DNA from 4 places in the Cupriavidus sp. CER-90 genome. Region 1 is predicted to be linked to each of the others. Evidence: predicted binding sites of a transcription regulator. Region 1 holds the regulator's gene; each other region holds the start of a gene.
What was found. Region 1 encodes FNR, which switches genes on or off when oxygen is low (the NO sensors DNR and NnrR bind a similar motif). Its sites were predicted from a motif close to TTGATNNNNATCAA; they were not measured.

Region 1 (3,792 bases):
GCAGGCCGTCCTGTTCGATCTCGGCGCCCGCAAGTTCTACATCTTCGGCCTGGTGCTGTGGCCGCAGGACGTGATCTACCTGGCGGTGCTGCTGGTCATCTCGGCGCTGGCACTGTTCCTGTTTACGGCCATCGCCGGACGGTTGTTCTGCGGGTACGCGTGCCCACAGACGGTCTATACCGAGATCTTCATGTGGATCGAGCGCCGGGTGGAGGGCGACCGCATCGCCCGCATCCGGCTGGACGGCGATCCGTGGAGCCTGCGCAAGATTCGCCTCAAGGCGACCAAGCACGCGCTGTGGATCCTGATCGCGCTGTGGACGGGCTTTACGTTCATCGGCTATTTCGCACCGATCCGCGAACTGGGCGGCGAGGTCCTGCACTGGACCCTGGGCCCGTGGCAGGCGTTCTGGATGCTGTTCTATGCGTTTGCCACGTGGGGCAACGCCGGCTTCATGCGCGAGCAGGTGTGCAAGTACATGTGTCCGTACGCGCGCTTCCAGAGCGTGATGGTGGACCGCGACACCTACGTCGTCACCTATGACGTGGGCCGTGGCGAACCGCGCGGCAGCCGGTCGCGCAAGGCGGACCACCACGCGGCTGGCCTGGGCGACTGCGTGAACTGCAGCATCTGCGTACAGGTGTGTCCGACCGGGATCGACATCCGCGACGGCCTGCAGTACGAGTGCATCGGCTGCGGCGCGTGCATCGACGCCTGCGACCAGGTCATGGACAAGATGGAGTATCCGCGCGGGTTGATCCGGTACACATCGGAAAACGCGATGCGCAAGAAGCTGTCGGCATCGGATGCCCGCAAGCGGCTGATGCGTCCGCGCACGATCGTCTACACGGCGATCTGGCTCGCCTTGACGGCGGGCTTCGTCACATCGCTGGCCATGCGGGCGCCGCTCAAGGTCGACATCATTCGCGATCGTGGCGCGCTCGGGCGCGAAGTGGAAGGGCGCTGGATCGAGAACGTGTACCGGCTGCAGCTGATCAATGCCACCGAGGCGCCGATGAAGTTTCACGTGCAGGCGCAGAGCGACGCGTTGCAGGGCATGGTCGTGGAGTACGACCATGGCGCGGAATCGCTGTCGCCCACGTCGAACCGGCTGCTGCCGATCCGGATTCGTGTGCCGATCGACGATGCGAAGCAGGGTACGCACAAGATCGAGGTGACGGTCACCGCCGAGACCGAAACCGATCGGAAAGTGGATATCCGGCAAAGCACGAGTTTCATCGTGCCTCGCGATCTGTGATGCTGTCACGGATGGTGAGCCGGGACGAATGCCAATAGGAGAGCGCAATGACCCAACACCCCGCAAAGCCCTGGTACAGGGAGCCATGGCCCTGGATTCTGATGAGTGGTCCGCTGCTGGCGATGGTCGCCTGCGGTATCACGATCTGGCTGGCAAACACCCATGCCGATGTGCCGGTGACCGATGCCACGCGCCACGGCCTAGTGGTCGAGAAGGCCGGTGCCGACCGCGCTGAACCCGCTGCGAGGCGCCCATGAGACTGCGCTGGCTGATGTGGGTGCTATGGCCGGCGTTTCTGATGGGCGGTGCGGCCACGGCGGTGGTGTTCTCGGTGGTGGATCCCGGCGACCTCAGCTTCTTCGGACAACCGGTGGAAGCTTCCCGGCAGGCGATCTACACCGTTGGCTTCCTGGTCGCGTGGTTGTTCTGCGCGTTGTCCAGCGGCCTCACGCTGTACACGATGCCGGTGAAGCTCAGCGACACCGATGAACTCGAATAGCAATGCAGAACAGGCGCTGCAAACAGAAAGGCCGCGCTGGATGGCTCCGGCGCGGCCTTTGTCGTGATGTGTGGCCCAGGCATTCAGCAGGACCGGCTGTACACCTGCTTGATGCCTGCCATATCGACGAGCTTCACATGTCGCTGACGAATCTGGATCAGGCCTGCTTCGGCAAAGCGCGAGAACAGGCGGCTGACGGTCTCGAGTTTCAGGCCCAGGTAGCTGCCGATTTCCTCGCGGCTCATGCGCAGCACGAACTCGGTGGACGAATAACCGCGTGCCGACAGACGCTCGGACATGTTGACGAGAAATGCCGCCAAACGCTCTTCGGCGCGCATCGATCCGAGCGTGATCAGCATGACCTGGTCCTGCGAGATTTCCTTGCTCATCAGACGCAGGAACTGGCCTTGCAGGGAGGGCAGGATGCTCGACAGCGATTGCAGGTCGTCGTAGCGTACGACGCAGACTTCGGCGTCTTCCAGCGCGGTGGCGTCGGACGCGTGCTGCATCTCGCTGAGGCCATCGAGGCCGATGACTTCACCGGGCAGGTGGAAGCCCGTGATCTGTGTGCGCCCGTCTTCCATCGTGACGTGCGTCTTCAGTGTGCCGAAGCGAATGGCGTAGACCGCATTGAGCGGTTCGCCCATGCGGTAAAGCGTTTCGCCCTTGTGAACACGCACGCGTTCCTGCACGAGCGTGTCCATCTTCGCCAGGTCTTGTTGCGACATGCCCACGGGCAGGCAAAGCTGGCCCATGGCACACGTTGAGCAACGGGGCGACATCTCGGTGACGGGAATGGAAGTCAACAATTGAAGTGCTCGTTATGAATGCGCTTGCAGCGAGGGCGCGATGCAGGCATTTTACAGCGTCATGTGACGCAGAAGCGAGGAACAGTTGCCTTTTGGTGTGCTTTTAAGCGTTTTTCTGATGGCATTGCTCGGTGGCATGCATTGCGCGGCCATGTGTGGAGGAATTGCTATTGCCGCGGAGCAGAAACAGCACCGCGATGTGGCAATTGTCATACACCGTACCGCTCGCCAGTGGTGGACTGCGCTGTGCATCATGCATGCGGGCCGCATCACGACATACATGCTGCTGGGTGCGGTGATGGGTGCTGTCGGTGCGACGGCGTGGCGGCAGGAGTATCTGCCAATGCAGCGATGGCTTTATGCAGCGGGCAGCATGATGCTGGTGCTCACCGGTGTGTGGCTGTTGCGTGGACGCGTGATGCGTTCCGACTGGATCGAGCGGCTGGCCTCGCTGGCCGCCGTGCACGTGGTGCAGCGTGCGCGGGCCATGACCGCCCGACTGCCGGTGCGGCTACGCGGCGAGCGTCGCGCAAGGCCGCTGTTGCGCCGATACGGTATGGGTCTGGCCTGGGGGCTGGTGCCATGCGGAATGATCTATGGCGCATTGGCGCTGGCACTGCTGGCAGGCAACGCGGTGTCGGGCGCGCTCGTGATGGGCGCGTTCGGACTGGGCACGCTGCCCAACCTGCTGGTGATCTCGGGGCTGTCGGGGTACCTGCGGCAACTCTCGCGCAAACCTGCGGTGCGGGTCGCGTCGGGGCTGGTGGTGATCGGCTTCGGCGTGCTCGGCGTGGCCCGGTCGATCTGGCTCCCGGACACGCTGGCCCAACACGGCTTTTGCGTGGTGTTCTGAATCGGCCACAAGGGCGGGTTGCGGGCGGGGCCGGGAATGCCATACAATCGACGGAACCACGGTATCGCGCCGCACCATTGCTCGGGGCGCCGCTGGGGCCGCATTCCTGATCTGGGGAGCGTGCCCAGGGTTTTCGGCCGCTCCGGTGCGCCGAGAACGTCTCAACAGTCCATCCGGTTCAAAAGATCTGGTTAAAAGACCGGCTGCGGTTGGGAAGATGGCGCCGGTCAGGGCAGGGTTGCCTGAGCCGATACCGTTTTGTTTCTTGCCGTCTTGGCCATCTGGTGGCCCTGGCGAATGTCCGCCCCGAAGGGAGAAGGCGCGACGCAAGAGGTCCGTTGACTGGTGAAACTGGCCATCGCCGGACGATCTC
Region 2 (3,792 bases), 2.4 Mb from region 1:
GGGCGCCGACAGGTTCTTCGGCGAACCGATGCTGAACCTGGACGACTTTATCCAGACCGAGAAGGGCCAGGGCGTCGTCAATATCCTGGCGGCCGACAAGCTGATGAACGCGCCGCGCCTCTATGCCACCTTCCTGCTCTGGATGCTATCGGAATTGTTCGAAAAGCTGCCCGAGGCCGGCGATCTCGACAAGCCCAAGCTCGTGTTCTTCTTCGACGAGGCGCATCTGCTGTTCAACGACGCCCCCAAGGCGCTGCTCGACAAGATCGAGCAGGTGGTGCGGCTGGTGCGGTCCAAGGGCGTGGGGGTGTATTTCGTGACGCAGAACCCCGTGGATATCCCCGACACCGTGCTGGGCCAGCTGGGCAACCGCGTGCAGCACGCGCTGCGTGCCTTCACGCCGCGCGACCAGAAGGCGGTCAAGGTGGCGGCCACGACCATGCGGGCCAATCCGAAGCTGGATCTGGAGCAGGTGATCGGTGAACTCGGCGTGGGCGAGGCGCTGGTGTCGTGCCTCGATGCCAAGGGCACGCCGGGCGTGACCGAGCGCGCCTGGGTGCTGGCGCCGGGCGGCCGGATCGGTCCAATCAACGACGACGAACGCAAGGCGCTGATCGCCAGTTCGCTGGTGGCCGGCACGTACGAGCAGACCATCGACCGCGAATCGGCCTACGAAAAACTGCGCGGCGCCGTGGCCCAGGCGCCCAACGGCGCGCCGGCCGATGCGAAGGTTCCCCCGAAGCCCGGCGCCCAGCCTGGCGGCGCCCCGGCACAGGAAGAGGGCGGCTGGGTCGGTGAAGTCTGGGGCTCGCTCACGCGCGGCACGGGCAAGACCGGGCGTGGCGATTCGATCCTGGAGTCGGTGGCCAAGTCGGCGGCCCGTACGGTGGGGTCGCAGGTCGGGCGCGAACTGATACGCGGTGTGCTGGGCAGCCTGCTGGGCGGCGGCAAGAGAAAGTAGTCATCCGCCAGGACCGCCATGTGGAAACGCCCGCATTACGCGGGCGTCTTTTATTGTGGGCGACCCGATGATTCCGAGCCGCGCCTGGCGGCTTCCGCATCCTCGCGCGCCTTGCGGGCGAACAGGCAGGCATAGAAGGCCGCCATGCCGATGATGAATGCGATGACGGCCAGGCTGGCCAGGCCGGTCGCCGTGGAGGTCAGGATTTTCAGTGCTTCCATGGGGTGGCTCCTTGCTTGGAATATGCCGTAGACGGCATTCCAGTCTGGATCAGCCCGCCCCCATCAACATTGAGGCGCATCAAATGCCGCCGGCTCGGACAACGCCAGCCGGCGTCACAGACACTCAGTTCTTGGTGCCGAACAGGCGGTCGCCCGCATCGCCGAGGCCCGGCACGATATAGGCGTGGTCGTCCAGATGGCTGTCCAGCGACGCCACGAACAGCTTCACGCCCGGATGTGCCTTTTGAAACACTTCGACGCCTTCCGGCGCGGCGACCAGCGCCACGAACGTGATGGCTTCGTCGGGGACGCCCCGGCGCTTGAGCACGTCCACCGCATGCGCGGCCGAGTAGCCGGTGGCCACCATCGGATCGCACAGGATGAACGAGCGGTCTTCCAGGTCCGGCAGGCGCACCAGATATTCCACCGGGCGGTGCTGTTCGTCGCGGTACACGCCGATGTGGCCGATCCGCGCCGACGGAATCAGCTCCACCAGGCCGTCGCTCATGCCCACGCCGGCGCGCAGCACCGGCACGATCGTCAGCTTCTTGCCGGCGATGACGGGGGCGTCCACTTCCACCAGCGGGGTCTCGATGCGGCGCGTGGTCAGCGGCAGGTTGCGCGTGATCTCGTAGCCCATCAGCAGCGTGATCTCGCGCAGCAGCTCGCGGAACGTGCGTGTCGACGTTTCCTTGTCGCGCATGTGCGACAGCTTGTGCTGGATCAGCGGGTGATCGAGGATGAAGAGGTTGGGGAAGCGGGGATCCTGTTTCATGGCGGGCTCGGCAAACGGTAGGGGCCCTCCCTGAGGCGAGAGGGCCCGATGCAGCGCGATTGTAATGGATGCGCGCCGGGCCGAGCGAGGCGGCTGGGCGGTCAGTCCACCGTGATGGCCGCCGATTTTGCGACCTTTCCGAACCGCTCGTACTCGGTTTGCGTCAGCGTCTGCAGCTCGGTGGCGCTCGATCCCTTCGGGTTGAAACCGGCCTGGGCCAGCTTGTCGCGCACGTCGGGGCGGGCCAGGGCCTCGACAAAGGCGGCGTTCAGGGCCTGGGTCACCGGCGCGGGCAGGTTGGCCGGGCCATACACGCCAAACCACGGTTCCACGGCGTAGCCGGGCAGGCCGGCTTCGGCCAGCGTGGGCACGTTGGGCAGCGACGGCGAGCGCGTCTTGCCCGCCACGGCCAGCGCGCGCAGCTTGCCGGCCTGGATATGCGGCAGCGACGCGGGCAGGTTGTCGAACATCACCTGGATATGGCCGCCCAGCATGTCGTTGATGGCCGGGCTGCTGCCCTTGTAAGGCACGTGGACCAGCCCGGTCTGCGTCATCTGCGAGAACATCGCGCCGGCCAGGTGCATCGACGTGCCGGTGCCCGCCGTGGCATAGGTCAGGCCCGGATGCGCCTTGGCATAGGCAATCAGTTCCGGCACCGTCTTCACGGGCAGGTCGTTGTTCACTTCCAGCACGATGGTCGAGGTGCCCAGCAGGCTGATGGCCGTGAAATCGCGGCGCGGATCGAACGGTACGTGCTTGTAGATATGCGGGTTCAGCGCGTTGGTCGAAATGGCGCCAAAGCCGATCGTGTAGCCATCGGCAGGCGCCTTGGCCACGGCTTCCATGCCGATGTTGCCGCCCGCGCCGGGCCGGTTCTCGATCACCACGGGTTGCCCCAGCTTCTCGGCCACGCGCTGGCCGACGGTGCGCGCGACCAGGTCGGTGGTGCCGCCCGCCGCGTAGGGCACGACGAAGCGGATGGGTTTGCTGGGGAAGGCGTCGGCGGCCAGGGCACTGCCGGCGCCGGCCAGCATCGGCAGGGCGGATGCGGCCAGTGCGGTACGAACGGTGGCGGACAGGAAAACGCGACGGCGCGCGGCAAGGCGATGGAGCGGCATGGCTCGGGAATCTCCGGAATGTTGTTATATGGCCAGCGTACGCACCATGACGGTGCGTGGTCCGGCGCGAGCCATTGTATGGGAAAGCAGGCATTGCCGCCGGATGCCCCGGCGCCGCGGGCCGGTGCCCCGAGCCCTGGCGGCTTTTGACATACAATCGGCGGGTTCCGCCGTGCCGCCTGCGTTGAGCGTGGGCGCGGCCCGGCGTCAAGATTCCCGCGTCCCCGTGCCTGCTTCCCAGAAGTCCCTCTCCCCATCCGCCGAAGTGCCTGCCGCACAGCGCGTCGGACTTGCCACCGCGGCCGTCGGCGCCGTGCTGTTTTCCGCCAAGGCCATCGTGGCCAAGCTCATGTACCGCTACAGCGTCGATGCCGTGATGGTCATCACGCTGCGCATGCTCTTTGCGGTGCCGCTGTTCATGGCCATCGGGTGGTGGCAGGCGCGCAAGCTGCCGGCGCTGTCATGGGCCGATCGCGGCCGGGTGGTGTTCCTCGGGTTCATCGGCTATTACCTGTCGAGCTTCCTGGATTTCCTGGGCCTGCAGTACATCACGGCCGGGCTGGAGCGGCTGATCCTGTTCCTGACGCCATCGTTCGTGCTGCTGGTCACCGCGCTGGTGTTCCGCCGCCATATTCATGCCCGCCAGTGGATATCGCTGCTGCTGGCCTATGCGGGCATCGTGCTGGTGTTCGCGCACGACCTCGATGTCAGCGGCGG
Region 3 (3,792 bases), 460 kb from region 1:
AAGACCGGCCGGCTTCACCAGAAGCCCAGCACCTTCCACCAGAGGCCGCCGACCACGGCGAAGACCACCAGTTCGAACACGCACATCACCGCGCCGGTCCGCCACCACTGGCCCAGCGTGACGTAGCCGCTGCCAAAGATGATCGGCGACGTGCCGGTCGCGTAGTGGGTCAGCGTCATCATGATCGCCGACCCGGCGGTCATCATCAGCATGAACGGGGGGATGTACTCCGGCGGAATCAGATGCGCGCCGACCGTCAAGAATGCCAGCATCATGGCGCTGATATGGGCCGTGGTACTGGCGAACAGGTAGTGCGAGAACACGAACGCCAGCACCAGCACGGCGGCAATCCCCTTCCATTCCATGCCACTGGCGGAGATGGCGTCGCGCATGTCGGCCGAGAACCAGGCGATCACGCCCAGCTTGTTGAGTTGCTCGGCCAGCATCACCAGGGCACCGAACCAGACCAGCGTGTCCCAGGCGCTCTTTTCGGACAGCACATCGTCCCAGTCGATCGTCCCGGTGATGATCAGCGCAAAGAGGCCAAGAAAGGCCACGACGGTCGGGTCAAGCGTGTAGGCGGACCCGAAGATCATGGCGGGCAGATTGGCCCACAGGATCAGCATCATCGCGAACACGCCCATCATGACGCGTTCCTTGCCGCTCAGCGGCCCCATGCGCGCAAGCTCGCCGCGGGCGTAGTCGACCGCATTGGGCGTGACCTTCAGTTCCGGCGGCGATAGCAGGTAGATGATCAGCGGCATGACAAGCAGGCAGAGCAAGCCCGGCAGCAGCATGCACAGCGCCCAGGTGGTCCAGGTCAGGTGCAGCGCCTGGCCGCTGGCCTTGGCCACGTAGTCCACCACCAGCGGGTTCGGCGCGGTAGCGGTCAGGAACATGGCCGAGGTAATCGGGTTGGCGTGGTAGTTCACCAGCGCCAGGTATGTGCCGACCTTGCCCTGCGTGCCCTTGGCCGGGTCGGAGTCGAAGGCGCCGGCGATCGATCGCATGATCGGATGGACGATGCCGCCTCCGCGCGCCGTATTGCTGGGGGTGAACGGCGCCAGCACCAGTTCGCAGATGGTGAGTCCGTATCCGATGCCAACCGTGCGCTTGCCCAGCAGGGCAATGAACATCAGGCCGATCCGGTTGCCGAGCCCTGTCTTCTTCAGTCCGCGCGAGATCAGGATCGCCACGACGATCAGCCAGATCAGGGGATTCGAGAAACTGCTCAGTGCGTCGGCAATGGCGCCTTTCGACGTCGGCGATGTCACCTGCGCGAGCGACACGATCACGATCGCCATCATGGCCATCACGCCAATGGGCATGACCTTGAGAATGATGGCAACAATGGTGGTCAGGAAGATCGCCACCAAATGCCAGGCCTCGGGTTTCAGCCCTTCGGGCGCCGGCAGCAACAGCAGCGTGACCAGAACAGCCGTGGCGATGATGGCGGGCGTCAGCCGAAACGGCACGACTGACATGAAGTAGCGATACATCGCTATCACCTTGGACAGCATTGCTTTGGACCTCCCTGCGTGAAATGCGGCAAATATCAGTGTCTCGATGGCCGATTACCGGCCTGTGCGCTCTCCAATATGTGGCGTCCACGGGCTTCCCACAATGGACTTTGGTCCACATCACGCCTTGGAGTTGACGCAAGTCATCAACTGATGGCGCGCCAAGTGTCTTTTTATACACACGCGTAGATCGGCGGGCCGGATTCGGTCCCGGGGCCCAGTCGCGGACCTAGGTCTTTCGGTCCATACCCAAGCCCAACTGCGCGGCACTAAGCTCGCCTTAGCGTGTTTCCGGAATACGGCCCGAGCGAGATGGCCAAGACGACGCGGTCGATGTCCGGCTTCCGACACAGAACCAGCAATGGAGACGATCATGGAAAAAGCCGAACATTCAAAGCCGCTCTACAAGTCTCTCTACTTTCAGGTCATTACCGCCATTATTCTTGGCGTCATTCTTGGACACTTCTTTCCCCAGACCGGCGAGGCCATGAAGCCGCTGGGCGACGGCTTCATCAAGCTGATCAAGATGATCATCGCGCCGATCATCTTCTGCACGGTCGTGGTGGGCATCGCCGGCATGGAGGACATGAAGAAGGTCGGCAAGACCGGCGGCCTGGCGCTGCTCTATTTCGAGGTGGTCAGCAGCATTGCGCTGCTGGTCGGCCTGTTGATCATCAATATCGTCAAGCCCGGCGCAGGCATGAACGTCGACCCTGCCACCCTCGACACCAAGGGCATCGCCGCCTATACCGGCCCTGGCAAGATGCAGGGCACGGTGGAGTTCCTGATGAACGTCATCCCAAATACGGTGGTGGATGCGTTCGCCAAGGGAGAAATCCTTCAGGTGCTGCTATTTGCCGTGATGTTCGGCTTTGCGCTGCACAGGTTCGGCGGGCGCGGCACGCTGGTTTTCGACTTCATCGAAAAATTCTCGCACGTGCTGTTTGCCATCGTCGGGTACATCATGAAGGTCGCGCCGATCGGGGCGTTCGGCGCCATGGCATTCACCATCGGCAAATACGGCGTGAGTTCGCTGCTGCAGCTCGGCCAGCTGATGGCTACGTTCTACGCCACCTGCCTGCTTTTCATCTTCGTCGTGCTCGGGTCCATCGCGCGCTTCCATGGGTTCTCGATCTGGAAGTTCATCAAGTACATCAAGGAAGAGCTGCTGATCGTGCTCGGCACGTCGTCCTCGGAATCGGTGTTGCCCCGGATGATGGCCAAGCTTGAAAACCTGGGCGCCCGCAAGTCGGTGGTCGGCCTGGTGATCCCGACTGGCTATTCCTTCAATCTGGATGGCACCTCGATCTACCTGACCATGGCGGCGGTCTTCATCGCCCAGGCCACCAATACCGACATGACCTTCACCCAGCAGATCACCTTGCTGTTGGTGCTGCTCCTGACCTCGAAGGGCGCCGCCGGCGTGACCGGCAGCGGCTTCATCGTGCTGGCGGCCACGCTTTCCGCGGTGGGACATGTGCCGGTCGCGGGGCTTGCCCTGATTCTCGGCATCGACCGGTTCATGTCCGAGGCACGCGCGCTGACCAACCTGATCGGCAACGGCGTCGCCACGGTCGTCGTGGCAAAGTGGACCGGCGACCTGGACGTCGAGCGGATGCACAGCCGGCTTGACGGCGAGACCGATATCGAAGCGGATGAGCCGGAAGTCGTACTCGATCAGGTCGCGGCGCGCGTGCCGGCCGCCGACACCCGGCACAGATAGGCCAGGCGGCAGCGAGGGCACCCGATATCTTGCGTGGAACGGTTCACACTTCCAGCCATTCCTTCCGGATCTGGGCATTGGCCTTCAGTGCCGCGGGCGTGCCCTCGAACACGATATGCCCGTGGCCCATCACGTAGACGCGCTGCGAGATGTCCAGCGCAATGGCCAGTTTCTGCTCGATCAGCAGCACCGACACGCCGCGCTCCTTGAGCGTCTTGAGGAAGTCGCCCACCAGCGTGACGATCATCGGCGCCAGGCCCTCGGTGGGCTCGTCGATCAGGATCAGGTCGGGGTCGCCCATCAGCGTGCGGCATAGCGTCAGCATCTGCTGCTCGCCGCCGGACAGCACGCCCGCCGACGTGTTCTCGCGCTCCTTGAGCCGCGGGAACATGCGGTACATATCCTCCACGCTCCAGCGCGGCTTCTGCTGGCGCGGATTGCGCTTCTCGCCCAGCAGCAGGTTCTGCCGCACGGTCAGCGTCGGGAAGATGTCGCGGTTCTCGGGCACGTAGCCGATGCCGGCATGGGCGATCTCGAATGTACGTCGCC
Region 4 (3,792 bases), on a different contig from region 1:
GGCCTGGGTGGCCGGCAATTGTCCCAGCGTAAGCAGCTGCTGGCTCAGGCCGCCGGCATTCCACAGCGGTGCGTTGGTGAGCTTGGCCAGCGCGACGGCATCGCCCAGGTGGTCGCCATGCGCGTGCGTGACCAGGATCAGGTCGACCTTGCCCAGCGCGGACAACTGCTTGTATTCGGCGGGCGTCTTCGGATTGCCGGTCAGCCATGGGTCGACGACGATGACCTTGCCGCCCGGCGTGGTGATGCGCATGGCCGACTGGCCCAGCCACAGGACTTCGGTCTTGCCCGCGGCCACTGGCGCCGTGGCAGCGGCGGCCGGCTGTGCCGGCACGGGTGTAGGCGAAACGCTGGTGGCGCAGGCGCCGAGCAGCCCGATGGCGCCGGCCAGCAGCAAGCGTGGCGCACAGGATGGCAGGCGCGAAAGCCCCGGAAGGCGGCGTGTGATCATGGTCGTCCCTGGTTGAAGTTGTCTCGACATTGCCAAAACCGCACCGCTTCAGGGGAGGATTCGCGCAGGCACTGAGGCGTTGCGAGGTGGAGTATTTGCATGCGCCGATGCGCTGTCAACCGGCGTTTCCCACCAGGGCCGGGCCGGACGCCGCAGGAAGTTGTAACGCCAAATTCAAGAAACGGCGATCCCTGCGCGCCGGCAGGCCGTCCGGCGGGTAGCGATGTCTCCGTGCGCTTACATCTGCTCACGACGGCGTAACCCACTGTAATCATCGGGCGTCCATCATGCATTCCGTAGAGAGGGCCAGGGTTGGCCCGACTGAAGGAGTGAAAGATGCGCAAGTCGATTCGTTACACCGGTATCGCTGTCCTGAGTGCCGCCATGCTGGTCGCCGGGACCGCCTCGGCCCACGACCGCTATCACCGTGGCGGTGGCGGATCTTCGGCAGGTGCCGCCATTGCGGTGGCGGCCGTGGCGGGCCTGGCGCTGGGCGCGCTGGTGGCCAGCAGCCAGCCGGTCTACGCCGCGCCGGCGCCGGTCTACGCGCCGCCGCAGCCGGTGGCCTATGCCGCGCCGGCCGTGCCGCCGGGCTACTGCTATAGCAACTACCAGGGTGGCTACGTGCCGTGCGGCCGTCCGGCGCCGGTGCAGTACGCCCCGCCGCAACAGTACTACGGCTATTGAGGCAGGCAGTACAGGCAGTACAGGCGGCGTGGGCCGGATCGACGCCGGCCCGCGCCGGCCACGGGAACGCCGGGCCGCCCCCGTATTGCGCGATATCCGGCGTGCTTCCTCAGGTCGAAACTTTGGCGGGGGCAGGGGCAGCCGATGACGCGGGCGCATGCTCGACGTCGATGCCCCAGTCGCCGTGTTCGTACCAGTCGTCGCCCAGCAGTTCCATCGGATGCTGCGTCCGGCTTGACCCGTTGCCGCAGCCCATGGCATCGACCGCGCAGTACCTGTCGCAGCCCCAGCAGATGCGCTCGGGATGTTTCGGATGAATCGGAAATTTCTTGGCCATGGCGAATGCGCGGACGTGCGGGGTAAGGGCGCACGCCGACGCCATCGATCGTAGTCCGTTTATCACGAGAATTTGGCGATATGGCTATTCGCTTTGCGCTGCATCAAACGCAGATCCACGACGTGGAATCCGCCCACGGCCGCCTCTCTGAAGTAAGCAGCCCATGCACAGCCGCCGTCCCGGGCAATGCTTACAACCGTGAGTAGCCGCTGCCATCCGGCGGTGCCTTGCCTGACCGCAGGATTACGAAATGTCTGCCGTGCTGCCCACCCGCACACTGGAACGGCGTTTGCGTGACAGGCGGGGGAGTCCCCTTGTGCTTCCGCCCGGGCCGGGGGGTGACTAACGGTTCGATGGAGGAAACCATGCGGAAGACGACAACGACGGCAGCAGCACTGGCCCTGGTGATGATGATGCTCGGCGGCTGTACGGCAGCTGGCAGTGGTACGGGCTCCGGCTCGGTGGCAGGCTCCGGCGCCGTGACCCCGACCGATTCGGGCAGCTCGCGCAGCGGCCATTACGGCGGCGGCGGCTATGGCACGGCCCCTAGCGGCAGCACGAGCGGCAGCACCAGCGGCAGCGGCGCCACTTCGGGCAGCTCTTCGCGCTAAGCCCGAACCGGTTGGCGCACAGGCAGTACAGGGCGGGCCCGCGTGGCCCGCTTTTGCATGGCTTCCGCCCTGGGCCGCCGCCCTGGGCCGCGAGATCTAGCGGCGGCGCATCACCAGGTACAGCCCCGCCGCCGCGATGGCCATGCCGGGCCAGGCCATCGGCGCCAGCGATTCGCCCAGCAGGACGAACGCAATGACCGCCGTGGCCGGGGGCACCAGGAAGAACAGCGCCGACACGCGCGACGCCTCGCCATGCCGGATCATCGCGAGCAGCAGCGAGATCGCCACCAGCGAGTTGCCGACGACCAGGTACGCCAGCGACCCGAACAGGCCCGGCGTCCATTGTACGTGCATCGGTTCCAGCCACCAGGCCAGCGGGGCGGTGACCAGCAACGCCACGGTGTACTGGACCGTGTTGGCCAGTACCGGATGCACCGGCGCGCCAAAGCGTTTTTCCCATAGCGTGCCGCTGGTCATTGCCAGCAGCGCCAGCAGCGCGAAGGCGAGGCCCAGCGGCGACGTCATCTGCACCGGCGATCTGGCCGTGATGACCATCACGGCACCGGCCACCCCGAGCGCCAGCCCCGCCCACCGCACGCGGTCCACGCGCTCGCCGGCGATGGCCGGCGCCAGCAGCCCGATCAGGATCGGCTGTTGCGACGTGACCAGCGCCACCGCGCCCGCCGACATGCCCAGCTTGAGGCTCAGATAGGTGCATGCAAAATAGCCGGCCTGGATCAGCAGGCCGATCATCGCCAGATGCAGCCAGGGCGCCAGGCCGCGCGGCATCGGCGGGCGCAGCCACAGGCAGGGGCCGATCAGCAGCGCCACCACGCAGGCGTAGCGCAGCGCCAGGAATGTCAGCGGATCGGCATACTGCAGGCCCAGCTTCAGAAAGACGAAGCCGCAGGACCACAGCAGCAGGAACAGGGCGGGGGCCAGGCGCAGCCAGAGCGGGGTGGCCGGCGCCTGCAACATGCGTTCTGGCATGGACGAGGGGCCCGGACGGCGGCCATGGCGGGGATCAGGCGCAACGATAACATCGGATCTCCTGCTGCATCGCCGCACTGCCGGGGACGCGCCCGCGCGCCACGGCCGCGTGTTCGCTATGCACGGTCGATCCAGACGGCAGCGGCGGTGTCGGGCGCCCATCATCGGCGCGGGGCGTGTGCTAGATTAGGCGCCGGCTCCCGGCATGGGGAGTAACCGGTGTGGCGGGATTCCCATGGACTCACTGATCACGGCGGCGGCGCGCGCGCTGGCGGCCGGCGACCCGCTCGGCGCGCTGAACCGCATCGCCCTGCGCGATGACGCCTCCGCGCTGGCCCTGCGCGGCATTGCCATGTCGCAGCTGGGCGATTTCACGCGTGCCCGCGCGCTGTTGCGCGGCGCGGCGCGCGCCTTTGGCCCCCGCGAACATATCGCGCGGGCCCGCTGCACCGTGGCCGAAGCCGAGATCGCCCTGGTTTCGCGCGACCTTGGCTGGCCCGCCAGGGCGCTGGACACGGCCTGGCGCGTGCTCGACACCCATGGCGACACGCTCAACGCCGCGCACGCGCGCTACCTGATCGCGCGGCATCACCTGCTTACCGGCCAGCTCGACGATGCCGAGCAGACCATCGCCACGATCGATCCCGCACCGTTGCCGCCCGCCCTGCGCGCCGCGCATGAACTGGTGGCGGCCGGCATCGCCATGCGTCGCGTGTC

Region 2: AC24R4_RS12705 (DUF3149 domain-containing protein) is a predicted target of FNR. The motif match lies at 1,252-1,265, and genes of this name have one in related genera.
Region 3: AC24R4_RS25600 (DASS family sodium-coupled anion symporter) is a predicted target of FNR. The motif match lies at 1,654-1,667, and genes of this name have one in related genera.
Region 4: AC24R4_RS07045 (DUF3079 domain-containing protein) is a predicted target of FNR. The motif match lies at 1,568-1,581, and genes of this name have one in related genera.

Annotation. Positions count from the first base shown of each region.
Region 1 is NZ_JBYGYM010000002.1:2,830,597-2,834,388, forward strand. It holds gene ccoG (cytochrome c oxidase accessory protein CcoG) at 1-1,258, shown strand, start outside; gene AC24R4_RS23570 (FixH family protein) at 1,306-1,515, shown strand; gene AC24R4_RS23575 (hypothetical protein) at 1,512-1,757, shown strand; gene fnr (fumarate/nitrate reduction transcriptional regulator Fnr) at 1,841-2,566, opposite strand; gene AC24R4_RS23585 (sulfite exporter TauE/SafE family protein) at 2,652-3,419, shown strand.
Region 2 is NZ_JBYGYM010000002.1:467,029-470,820, reverse strand. It holds gene AC24R4_RS12710 (helicase HerA-like C-terminal domain-containing protein) at 1-961, shown strand, start outside; gene AC24R4_RS12705 (DUF3149 domain-containing protein) at 1,012-1,182, opposite strand; gene upp (uracil phosphoribosyltransferase) at 1,307-1,957, opposite strand; gene AC24R4_RS12695 (Bug family tripartite tricarboxylate transporter substrate binding protein) at 2,059-3,075, opposite strand; gene AC24R4_RS12690 (DMT family transporter) at 3,341-3,792, shown strand, end outside.
Region 3 is NZ_JBYGYM010000002.1:3,290,796-3,294,587, forward strand. It holds gene AC24R4_RS25600 (DASS family sodium-coupled anion symporter) at 15-1,520, opposite strand; gene AC24R4_RS25605 (dicarboxylate/amino acid:cation symporter) at 1,894-3,243, shown strand; gene AC24R4_RS25610 (ABC transporter ATP-binding protein) at 3,287-3,792, opposite strand, start outside.
Region 4 is NZ_JBYGYM010000001.1:1,573,826-1,577,617, forward strand. It holds gene AC24R4_RS07035 (metal-dependent hydrolase) at 1-450, opposite strand, end outside; gene AC24R4_RS07040 (mechanosensitive ion channel protein MscS) at 787-1,137, shown strand; gene AC24R4_RS07045 (DUF3079 domain-containing protein) at 1,247-1,474, opposite strand; gene AC24R4_RS07050 (hypothetical protein) at 1,840-2,085, shown strand; gene AC24R4_RS07055 (DMT family transporter) at 2,182-3,075, opposite strand; gene AC24R4_RS07060 (helix-turn-helix domain-containing protein) at 3,311-3,792, shown strand, end outside.